DNA from 2 places in the Streptomyces sp. NBC_00859 genome. Region 2 is predicted to be linked to the other one. Evidence: riboswitches for the same ligand, from Rfam matches in the RefSeq annotation. Region 2 holds a riboswitch; the other holds the start of a gene.
What was found. Region 2 has a riboswitch for S-adenosylmethionine ahead of thrC (threonine synthase). Riboswitches for the same ligand answer to the same signal wherever they lie in the genome.

Region 1: it holds a riboswitch for S-adenosylmethionine, as region 2 does, so the genes downstream of both, OG584_RS26275 (aminotransferase class V-fold PLP-dependent enzyme) here and thrC (threonine synthase) in region 2, are expected to answer to the same signal.

What each region holds. Positions count from the first base shown of each region.
Region 1 is NZ_CP108826.1:5,998,627-6,004,455, reverse strand. Features, by position in the region: gene OG584_RS26275 (aminotransferase class V-fold PLP-dependent enzyme) at 1-1,350, opposite strand, end outside; SAM riboswitch class IV at 1,499-1,616, opposite strand; gene trpD (anthranilate phosphoribosyltransferase) at 1,733-2,797, opposite strand; gene OG584_RS26265 (cytochrome bc complex cytochrome b subunit) at 2,925-4,550, opposite strand; gene OG584_RS26260 (Rieske 2Fe-2S domain-containing protein) at 4,547-5,599, opposite strand; gene OG584_RS26255 (c-type cytochrome) at 5,596-5,829, opposite strand, start outside.
Region 2 is NZ_CP108826.1:4,485,822-4,491,650, forward strand. Features, by position in the region: gene OG584_RS19455 (glucosyl-3-phosphoglycerate synthase) at 17-961, opposite strand; SAM riboswitch class I at 1,118-1,245, shown strand; gene thrC (threonine synthase) at 1,261-2,562, shown strand; gene OG584_RS19465 (MoaD/ThiS family protein) at 2,681-2,956, shown strand; gene OG584_RS19470 (cold-shock protein) at 3,382-3,585, shown strand; gene groL (chaperonin GroEL) at 4,055-5,680, shown strand; gene OG584_RS19480 (hypothetical protein) at 5,814-5,829, opposite strand, start outside.

The DNA.
Region 1 (5,829 bases), 1.5 Mb from region 2:
CTCGGTGCGGTAGTTCCAGCGGGCGCCGTTGCGCACCAGTTCCTTCACCGCTCCCACGAAGCGCTCCACGTGCTCGTCGGGCGTACCGGCGCCGAAGCTCACCCGGACGGCGTTGAGCGAGCGCTCGCCGGGCTCGCCCTCCGGGGCCCCGCACTCCCCCTGGTCCTGCGGGTCACTGCCGAGCAGGGTCCGGACGAGCGGGTGGGCGCAGAACAGACCGTCGCGCACCCCGATGCCGTACTCGGCGGAGAGCGCGGCGGCGAAGTGCGAGCTGTTCCAGCCGTCCACCACGAACGAGATGACACCGACCCGCGGGGCGTCGTCACCGAAGAGCGAGAGCACCTTGACCGCCTCGACCTCGGCGAGCCCTCCGAGGACCTTGCTGACCAGCGTCTGCTCGCGCTCGACCAGGGAGTCGAAGCCCGCCTCGGTGAGGGCCCGGCAGGCGGAGGCGATGGAGTGGACGCCGATGACGTTGGGCGACCCGGCCTCGTGGCGGGCGGCCGTGGTGTGCCACTCGACGTCGACACCACCGTCGGTGCGCCTGGCCACCGTGCGGGAGGCACCGCCGCCCGCGAGGTAAGGCTCGGCGTCGCGCAGCCAGTCCGAGCGGCCCGCGAGGACCCCGGAGCCGAACGGCGCGTACAGCTTGTGACCGGAGAAGGCGACCCAGTCGACGTCCAGCTCCTCGATGTCGACGGGGTGGTGCGGCGCCAGCTGCGCGGCGTCCAGCACGATGCGGGCTCCGTGGGCGTGCGCGGCGGCGGCGAGCTCCTTCACCGGCCACAGCTCGCCGGTGACGTTCGAGGCGCCCGTGACGCAGACCAGGGCGGGCGTCCGCCGGTCCGTACGGGCCTCCAGCGCGCGCTCCAGCGTCTCGACCGCCTGCTGAGGGGTGCGCGGGGCGTTCAGGTAGGTGACGGTCGCGTTGCGCCAGGGCAGCAGCGAGGCGTGGTGCTCGGTCTCGAACACGAAGACCTCGCAGTCGGCCGGGACCACAGCGGCCAGCAGATTGAGCGAGTCCGTCGTGGAACGGGTGAAGACGACCTGGTCGTCCGGGCGGCAGCCGAGGAACTCGGCGACGGTCACCCGGCTGTTCTCGAAGAGGTCGGTGGAGAGCTGCGAGAGGTAACCCGCACCGCGGTGCACGCTGCCGTAGTACGGGGCGTACGCCGCCACGTCGTCCCAGACCCGCTGCAGGGCCGGGGCGCTCGCCGCGTAGTCCAGCGCCGCGTAGGTGACCTCGCCACCGGTGACGAGCGGGACGAGGACATCCCTGCCGAGAACGGGGAGGTTCTCGGAGGAATCCTGACAAACCGACGAGTCGGCGGCAGCGGTGGGGACAGACATGACGAACTCCCGGAAAAAGGCAGGCGAATGCACTGAACGCGTGCCACACGCGGCAGTGCGGAGAAAGGTGCGGAGAAGGGGGCTAGTGCCCTATCGCATTCGCTGAACCACGGAAGAACTCCCTCGACGACCAGGATCCCTGTCGAGGGATCCGCGCTTGCCGAGGACTTCGCTGCCCACGGCCTGGTCTTCACCCAGGGCACCCCGCCACGGACGGAGGGTTGCCGGACAGCGGGCTGGGGCCGTAGTCGCTGTCACTCATGACCTGAAGAGAATCCTGCCATACGTCCACGGACGCGCCAAGGCGCAGTCCACAGCATGAGACCGGTGTACCCGGCCGGAGGGGCTGCGGAACCGCTCCCCGGCACGTCCGCGGAGGGGCTCAGGCGTTGCTGGCGGCGACCCAGCGCTCCAGCGCCCGGCCCGCCGCACCCGAGTCGATGGACTCGGCCGCTCGGGCGACGCCCGCCGCGATCTGCTCGTTGAGGGTCCCGCGGCCCGGGTCCAGCGCGACCAGCGCCGCCGCCGAGTTGAGCAGCACCGCGTCCCGTACCGGACCGGATTCGCCGGCCAGCAGCCTGCGGGCCACATCCGCGTTGTACGACGCGTCCCCGCCGCGGAGCGCCTCCACCGGAACCAGTCCGATGCCCACGTCGCGCGGGTCGAAGGACTCCTCACGCACCGTGCCGCCTGCCACGGTCCAGACCCTGGAGGTGGCGGTGGTGGTGAGTTCGTCCAGCCCGTCGTCACCGCGGAACACCAGGGCGGACGATCCGCGCTCGGCGAGCACGCCCGCGATGATGGGCGCCACCCGCGCGTCGGAGACACCGGTCGCCTGCGCCCCGACCTTCGCCGGGTTGGTGAGCGGCCCGAGGAAGTTGAAGGTGGTGCGGATGCCCAGCTCCCTGCGCGCCGCGGCCACGTAGCGCAGCGCGGGGTGGAACTTCACCGCGAAGCAGTAGGTGATCCCCGCCTCGCCCGCGACCTCCACGACCCGCTCCGGGGTCAGCTGCAGATTGACGCCGAGCTTCTCCAGGACATCGGACGCCCCGCTCTGGGACGACGCCGCGCGGTTGCCGTGCTTGACGACCCTGGCGCCGGTGCCCGCCACGACGATGGACGACATGGTGGAGATGTTCACGGTGTTCGCACCGTCGCCGCCGGTCCCGACGATGTCCACGCTCGGCCCCGGCACGTCGATCAGCCTGGCGTGCGCGTACATCGCCCGGACGAGGCCGCTGATCTCCGCGACGGTCTCCCCCTTGGCGCGCAGAGCGACCACGAAGCCGGCGATCTGGGCGTCGGTCGCCTCGCCGCTCATGATGCGGTCCATGGCCCAGGCTGTGGCGTCCGCACTCTGGTCGACGCCGCTGAGCAGGGCGTCGAGTACGCCCGGCCAGGAGTGCGCCGCCACGCTGTCGCCGCCGACAGGGGTCTCAACGCTCATGGTCCACTCCTGGGTACGCCGTCGAACAGGGCTGGAGCCAGCTTAGCCAGCTCCGTGGACAGCGAAGAGCCCCGTCCATCGAATGGACGGGGCTCCTGCTGTGGCGACTTCTCAGTCGGTCAGGTGATCAGTGGTGACCGTGGCCGCTGGTGATCTCCTTGTACTCCTCGGCAGTGGGCTTCTCGATCTGGTTGTGCTCGCCGTAGTAGCCCTTGCTCAGCTTGGCGCGGACCTTGGTCAGGCGGGACACCTTGCGCGCGACACCGTTCTCGTCGACCTCTGGGCCGATCTCGAGCGGCTGGTACTGCTCGTGCGCGGTCAGGGTGTGCAGCTGCTCGGCCTTGAGCGGCTCGTGGACCTCGATGAACTCACCGTGCGGGAGGCGCTTGATGATGCCGGACTCACGCCCGTGCAGCACCTTCTCCCGGTCACGGCGCTGAAGACCCAGGCACCAGCGCTTGGCCACGATGAAGGCGATGACCGGTCCGACGAACATCCCGATCCGTACGAACCAGGTGATCGCGTTGATCGACAGATCGAAGTGCGTCGCCCAGAGGTCGTTGCCGCCACCGACGAGCAGGATCAGATACAGCGTGATCCAGGCGACGCCGAGACCCGTACGCGTCGGGGCGTTGCGCGGGCGGTCCAGGATGTGGTGCTCGCGCTTGTCCCCGGTGATCCAGGACTCGATGAAGGGGTAGACACCGATCCCGACCAGGACCAGCGGGAAGACCACGATCGGGATGAACACACCCAGGACGAGCGTGTGACCCCAGGCGTTGATCTCCCAGCCCGGCATGATGCGGACGAGTCCTTCGGAGAAGCCCATGTACCAGTCGGGCTGGGCGCCGGTCGACACCTGGTCCGGGCGGTACGGGCCGATCTCCCAGATCGGGTTGATCGAGGCGATCGCCGCCATCGCCGCGATGACACCGAAGACCAGGAAGAAGAAGCCCCCGGCCTTGGCCATGTAGACCGGCAGCAGCGGCATGCCGACCACGTTCTTGTTGGACTTGCCCGGACCCGCGAACTGCGTGTGCTTGTGGTAGAAGACCAGGATCAGGTGGCCGACCAGCAGCCCGAGCATGATGCCCGGCAGCAGCAGTACGTGGACCGAGTAGAACCGCGAGACGAAGTCGCCGCCGGGGAACTCACCGCCGTACAGGAACATCGACAGGTACGAGCCGACGATCGGGATGGAGAGCATGACGCCCTCCATGAACCGCACACCCGTGCCGGACAGCAGGTCGTCCGGGAGGGAGTAGCCGGTGAACCCGGTGAACATCCCGAGCACCAGCAGCAGGAAGCCGAAGAGCCAGTTGATCTCGCGCGGCTTGCGGAAGGCGCCCGTGAAGAACACGCGCATCATGTGCACCAGCATGCCGGCCAGGAAGACCAGCGCCGCCCAGTGGTGGATCTGCCGGATGAGCAGTCCGCCGCGGACCTCCAGGCTGATGTTCACCGTCGAGGCGTACGCCTCGGACATGTGGATGCCCTGGAGCGGCACGTACGGGCCGTCGTAGACGACCTCGTTCATGCTCGGGTGGAAGAACAGCGTCAGATACACACCCGTGAGGATGATGATGATGAAGCTGTAGAGGCAGATCTCCCCGAGCATGAAGGACCAGTGGTCCGGGAAGATCTTGCGCATGTTGGTCTTGGCCAGGCCGTAGATGCCCAGACGGCCGTCGGCCCAGTCGGCCACCCGCTCGCCGGCGGGCGCCTTGCGCTGTGAATCCGTCACGGTGCTCATCCGCGCTCCCAGAAGGCAGGACCGACGGGCTCTGCGAAGTCGCCGAGCGCTTCGAGATTACCCTCGCCGTTCACACCGATCCGCAGCTGCGGAAGGGCGTGGCCGGCCGGGCCGAAGATGACGCGGGCGCCGTCGGACAGGTCGAAGGTGGACTGGTGGCACGGGCAGAGCACGTGGTGCGTCTGCTGCTCGTACAGGCTGATCGGGCAGCCGACGTGGGTGCAGATCTTCGAGAACGCGACGATGCCGTCGTGGGCCCACTCGCGTTCCTTCTTGTCCTTGATGTTGTCCGGCTGGATACGGACGATCATCAGGGCAGCCTTGGCGATCTGCGTCTGGAAGTCCTCGTCGGACTCCTCGAGACCCTGGGGCATGGCGAACGTCAGCGAACCGACGGCCACGTCCTCGGGGCGCAGAGGCTGGTTGGTGTTCATGTTGATGAGCACCTTGCCGCGCGCCCAAAGGGTCTTGCGGAGCTTCTTCTCCGGCAGCGGACCGAGGTCGCGCAGCAGCATCACACCGGCGAGCGGCACCATGGCCATCGCGCCGAACAGCGTGGTGCGGATCAGCTTGCGGCGGCCGAAGCCGGACTCGGCGGCGCCTGCCGCGAAGTCCGCCATGACCTGCGCCTTGACCTCGGCCGGGGCCTCGATCGGGTGGCGCTCGGCCGGCATCTCGACGTCCGACATCAGCGTGCGGGCCCAGTGGACCGCGCCCGCGCCGATCGTGAAGAGCGCCACGCCCAGGGTCAGCCCCAGGGAGAAGTTGAGCGCGCTCACGTGCCCGAACGGGAAGATGAAGACGATCTTGTCGACCGGGAAGATCACGTAGGACGCGATGAACGCGATCGTCGCCAGCATCGAGAGCGTGAACAGGAAGGCGACCACGCGCTCGGAGCGCTTGGCTGCCCGCTCGTCGATGTCCTGGATACGCGGCTTGTGGGCCGGCAGTCCCGGATCCGCGAACGGATCCTTCGCGGTCTCCACCGCGCCGTGCGCGGCATCCTGCTCACTCGGCAGGTTCTCTTCGGAATTCTCTTGGCTACTCATGACTTCTTGGCCTTAGCGGTGTGGGCCGCGACCCAGATGGCAACCGCGATCAGCGCACCGAGTCCGAAGATCCAGCCGAACAGACCTTCGCTGACCGGGCCGAGGCCGCCCAGCTTGAGGCCGCCCTCGCTGGCGGAGTTGTCGCCGTTGACGGTCTTGACGAATGCGATGATGTTCTGCTTCTGCTTCTCCGGCATCGTCGTGTCGGGGAAGTTCGGCATGTTCTGCGG
Region 2 (5,829 bases):
GGCCGTCACCCGTCCGTCAGGCCGCCCTGCGTGCCGCGTACTCCCCCACGCCGCGCATCGGGGGCCGCTCCTCGGTGTCCACCGGGTATGTGCGCGGTACGAACCCCTCGGCGCCGCGCTCGAACTGCGTCAGCGACGGCCGCACCAGATGCCCCCGCGACAGCCGCAGCTGCGCCGTGCGGTAAATGGCCGCCGCCATCCGCCCCAGCGCGAGCCCGTCCTGGTGGCGGTGTTTGCGTGAGCCCACGTCGACCTGCGCCAGCGCGTCGAGTCCGACCGTGTGGAGCGCGTCGACCAGCAGGCCCAGCTCCACTCCGTAGCCGACGGGGAAGGGCAGCTGTTCGAGCAGTGAGCGCCGCACCGCGTACTCGCCGCCGAGCGGCTGGACGAAACCGGCCAGCTGCGGCCAGTGCAGATTCAGCAGGGGCCGCGCCACCAGCTCGGTCACCCGGCCGCCCTGCCCCGCGGCCTCGCCGAGCGGCCGGTCGTACATGGCCTTCACGAACTGCACATCGGGGTCGGTCAGCAGGGGTCCGACGATCCCCGAGACGAAGTCCGCCGAGAAGTCCCGCAGGTCCGCGTCGACGAAGCAGACGATGTCACCGCCGGTCACCAGGAGGGAACGCCACAGCACCTCGCCCTTGCCCGGCACGGCCGGTATCCGCGGCAGGATCTCGTCCCGGTGCACCACCCGGGCCCCGGCGCTCGCCGCGGCCTCGGCCGTACGGTCGGTGGAGCCGGAGTCGACGACCACCAGCTCGTCCACGAGGGGCACCGGCAGGGAGTCCATCAGCTCGCGCCTGATGGTCGCGACGATCGCCCCGACCGTCGCCTCCTCGTTGAGCGCGGGCAGGACGACACTCACCGTGGTGCCGCGTTTCGCCGCGGTCAGCCGGTCCAGCGGACGGTCGGCCACCGACCAGGAACGCCTGGTCAGCCAGCGGTCCACCTCTTCCAGCACGGCGCGTCTCCTTGACTGTGAGCCATCTCGCGGTTCGGACGACTATCTCAACCGTCCCTGCCTTCGGTTACAGTCTTGAACAACGCAAATGGTCACGGCATGCCGGGGTCCGCACGCGTCGACAAACACGCCGGGCCTCGAGGCCCGCGTCATAAGCGCTCATCCAGAGGGACTGAGGGAACGGCCCGTAGAAGTCCCGGCAACCCTCCTGCCGACCGCGAGGTCATGGTGGGGAAGGTGCCAATTCCGTCTTGCGGCGAAGTACGTCGCGAGGAAGATGAGGAGAGGACCTCGCCACCATGGCTGTGCAGACCGTTACCAGCACCAACGACTCCACCGGGACCGTCGATCTCGGCCCCGCCGCCGCGCTCTCCTGCCGCGAGTGCGGCGAGCGTTTCCCGCTCGGTCCCCTCTTCGCCTGCGCGTCCTGTTTCGGGCCGCTCGAAGTGGCGTACGACCTGCCGAGCGGCTCTCCCGACGAGCTGAAGAAGCGCATCGAGGCCGGCCCGGACAACATCTGGCGCTACGCGCCGCTGCTGCCCGTCCCCGCCGAGGTGGCCGACCACCCCAACCTGAACCCGGGATTCACCAAGCTCGTCAAGGCCGACAACCTCGCCCGTGAGCTGGGTATCACCGGCGGCCTGCACGTCAAGGACGACTCCGGCAACCCGACGCACTCCTTCAAGGACCGTGTCGTCGCCATCGCCGTCGAGGCCGCCCGCGCCTTCGGCTTCACCACACTCTCCTGCTCCTCCACGGGCAACCTGGCGGGCGCCGTCGGCGCCGCCGCCGCCCGCGCCGGCTTCCGGTCCTGCGTGTTCATCCCGCACGACCTGGAGCAGGGCAAGGTCGTCATGGCCGCGGTCTACGGCGGCGAACTGGTCGGCATCGAGGGCAACTACGACGACGTCAACCGCTTCTGCTCCGAGCTCATCGGTGACCCGATCGGTGAGGGCTGGGGCTTCGTCAACGTCAACCTCCGCCCGTACTACGGCGAGGGTTCGAAGACCCTGGCGTACGAGATCTGCGAGCAGCTCGGCTGGCAGCTGCCCGACCAGATCGTCATCCCGATCGCCTCGGGCTCCCAGCTCACGAAGATCGACAAGGGGCTCCAGGAGCTGATCAAGCTCGGTCTCGTCGAGGACAAGCCGTACAAGATCTTCGGCGCGCAGGCCGAGGGCTGCTCGCCGGTCTCCACCGCGTTCAAGGCCGGGCACGACGTCGTACGGCCGCAGAAGCCGGACACGATCGCCAAGTCGCTGGCCATCGGCAACCCGGCGGACGGCCCGTACGTCCTGGACATCGCCCGGCGCACCGGCGGCGCGGTCGAGGACGTCAACGACGCGCAGATCGTCGACGCGATCAAGCTGCTGGCCCGCACCGAGGGCATCTTCGCGGAGACCGCGGGCGGCGTGACCGTCGGCGTGACGAAGAAGCTCATCGAGGCCGGTCTCCTCGACCCCTCCCTCACCACCGTCGTGCTGAACACGGGCGACGGCCTCAAGACCCTGGACGCGGTCGCCCCGACGTCCGGCCCGACCGCGACGATCCGTCCGACCCTGGACGCCTTCCGCGAGGCCGGTCTGGCCACGGGCGCCTGACCGGAGCCCCGTCCCGCCGGGCCGGGCCCGCCCTGCCCGGCGGCGCCCCTGCCCGCGCCCTGCCCGTATCCGTATCAGTCAGCCCCGTCCCGCCCCGGACTCCTGGAAGGCAATCCGCATGAGCGTCAAGGTCCGCATCCCCACCATCCTCCGCACCTACACCGGCGGACAGGCCGAGGTCGCCGCCGACGGCGGCACCCTCTCCGAGGTCCTCGCCGACCTGGAGAAGAACCACACCGGCATCGCTGCCCGCGTCCTGGACGACGAGGGCAAGCTGCGCCGCTTCGTGAACGTGTACGTGAACGACGACGACGTCCGCTTCGAGCAGGGCCTGGAGACGGCCACGCCGGACGGCGCGGGCGTCTCCATCATCCCCGCCGTCGCCGGCGGCTGAGCGAGCCCTCCGCCGCCGCGCCGCGCCCACAGGGCTGCGACGCCCCCGCGGCACCCGCTGGACCCATTGCCCTCTCCGCGCACGAAGCGGAGGGGGCAATTCAGCATGATTGAACGCGGTAGAGTTGGGGCAGCCCCCTTCGTCGCCTGTGCCACGTGCATATGAGAACGCGAGAAGGTCCGGTCAATGTGTGCGATCCCTTTGCGTCGTAAGTGCCCTTTGCCTGGCCCGACTTGCCCGAGGATCCCCGGAAATCCCCCCAATCGGGTGTTCGGGTGCGTGCAGAATTCTCGTCCGATTGACCTGTTGCAGAGGGCAGTTGGGCAGATACATTCAGCCGCGGTCGACGCGTTCCGGCGCAAGGTCTGACCCGGATCCCGCGAAGTGCGGGCTCTGCGCAAGGGCCAGTAATAGGGGAGTTAGGCATGGCTCAGGGCACCGTCAAGTGGTTCAACGCGGAGAAGGGGTACGGCTTCATCGCGGTCGACGGTGGTGCGGATGTTTTCGTCCACTACAGCGCGATCCAGATGGACGGTTACCGCACCCTTGAAGAAGGTCAGCGAGTTGAGTTCGAGATCTCGCAGGGCCAGAAGGGTCCGCAGGCGGACATGGTCAAACTCGCCGTCTGATCCAGACGCGATCGGCCACCGACGCACTCACGCCGAGAGGCCCGTACCCCGCAGAGGGGTGCGGGCCCCTCGTGCGTCCCGGGGTCCCCTGGGGGCTTCCTGAGGGTGTTACGAGGGCGCAGCCGCCCGCCTGATCCTTCTTCGAAGACACGTGCGCCCCGCCGCCGCCCGCCCCCTCGCGGAGCCTTCTTCGGAGGTGCTTGTTTCACTCATGCACCTCCCGACCGCAGCCACCCACCTGCGCCTTCGTCGAAGGCGCTTGCACTCAATGGGGGCGAGTGCTAATCATTGGCGTTAGCACTCTCCCAGTGAGAGTGACAGAAAGATCGGGTTGGCGAGGCCCGCGGGCCGGGTGGGGCAAGGAACCACCGGGCAAGCAGGCCGTCCGTCGCGGGCGCCGCCAGGTCTGACTCCACCCGCCCCCAGACTTTGTCCGGGGGGACCCCCAGTCCTGGGAGGACCACTTCACATGGCCAAGATCATCGCGTTCGACGAGGAGGCACGGCGCGGTCTCGAGCGCGGGATGAACCAGCTCGCCGACGCCGTCAAGGTCACCCTCGGCCCCAAGGGCCGCAACGTCGTCCTTGAGAAGAAGTGGGGCGCCCCCACGATCACCAACGATGGTGTCTCCATCGCCAAGGAGATCGAGCTCGAGGACCCGTACGAGAAGATCGGCGCCGAGCTGGTCAAGGAGGTCGCCAAGAAGACGGACGACGTCGCCGGTGACGGTACGACGACCGCGACCGTCCTCGCGCAGGCGCTGGTCCGTGAGGGCCTCCGTAACGTCGCCGCCGGTGCCAACCCGATGGCCCTGAAGCGTGGCATCGAGAAGGCCGTCGAGGCCGTCTCCGCCGCCCTCCTGGAGCAGGCCAAGGACGTGGAGACCAAGGAGCAGATCGCTTCGACGGCCTCCATCTCCGCCGCTGACACCCAGATCGGCGAGCTCATCGCCGAGGCGATGGACAAGGTCGGCAAGGAAGGCGTCATCACCGTCGAGGAGTCGCAGACCTTCGGGCTCGAGCTTGAGCTCACCGAGGGCATGCGCTTCGACAAGGGCTACATCTCGGCGTACTTCGCCACCGACATGGAGCGCATGGAGTCGTCGCTCGACGACCCGTACATCCTGATCGTCAACTCCAAGATCGGCAACGTGAAGGACCTCCTTCCGCTGCTCGAGAAGGTCATGCAGTCCGGTAAGGCGCTGCTGATCATCGCGGAGGACGTCGAGGGCGAGGCTCTGTCGACGCTGGTCGTCAACAAGATCCGTGGCACCTTCAAGTCCGTCGCCGTCAAGGCTCCGGGCTTCGGCGACCGCCGCAAGGCCATGCTCGGCGACATCGCCATCCTCACCGGTGGCACGGTCATCTCCGAGGAGGTCGGCCTCAAGCTGGAGAGCGCCGGTCTCGACCTGCTCGGCCGCGCCCGCAAGGTCGTCATCACCAAGGACGAGACCACGATCGTCGACGGTGCCGGTGACAGCGACCAGGTCCAGGGTCGCGTCAACCAGATCCGTGCCGAGATCGAGAACTCCGACTCGGACTACGACCGCGAGAAGCTCCAGGAGCGCCTCGCGAAGCTGGCCGGCGGCGTGGCCGTCATCAAGGCCGGTGCCGCGACCGAGGTCGAGCTCAAGGAGCGCAAGCACCGCATCGAGGACGCCGTTCGCAACGCGAAGGCGGCCGTCGAGGAGGGCATCGTCGCCGGTGGTGGCGTGGCCCTGCTCCAGGCTTCCGCGGTGTTCGAGAAGCTTGAGCTCGAAGGTGACGAGGCGACCGGCGCCAACGCCGTGAAGCTCGCCCTTGAGGCCCCGCTGAAGCAGATCGCCGTCAACGGTGGTCTCGAAGGCGGAGTCGTCGTCGAGAAGGTCCGCAACCTGACGGTCGGCCACGGCCTGAACGCTGCGACCGGCGAGTACGTCGACATGATCGCCGAGGGCATCATCGACCCGGCGAAGGTCACGCGCTCCGCGCTGCAGAACGCCGCGTCGATCGCCGCGCTGTTCCTCACCACCGAGGCCGTCATCGCCGACAAGCCGGAGAAGGCCGCTGCCGGCGGCGCTCCGGGCGGCATGCCGGGCGGTGACATGGACTTCTGATCCTCTGCTTCCAGCGAGGATCGGCTGCTCCAGCAGTAGTACGGCAAGCAGTACGGACCGAGGGCGGTACCCCTTCTCGAAAGGGGTACCGCCCTCGGGCGTTCGCGAGCTTGCCGGGGAGGGGTGGGGGGCTTCAGCGAACGTAGTCC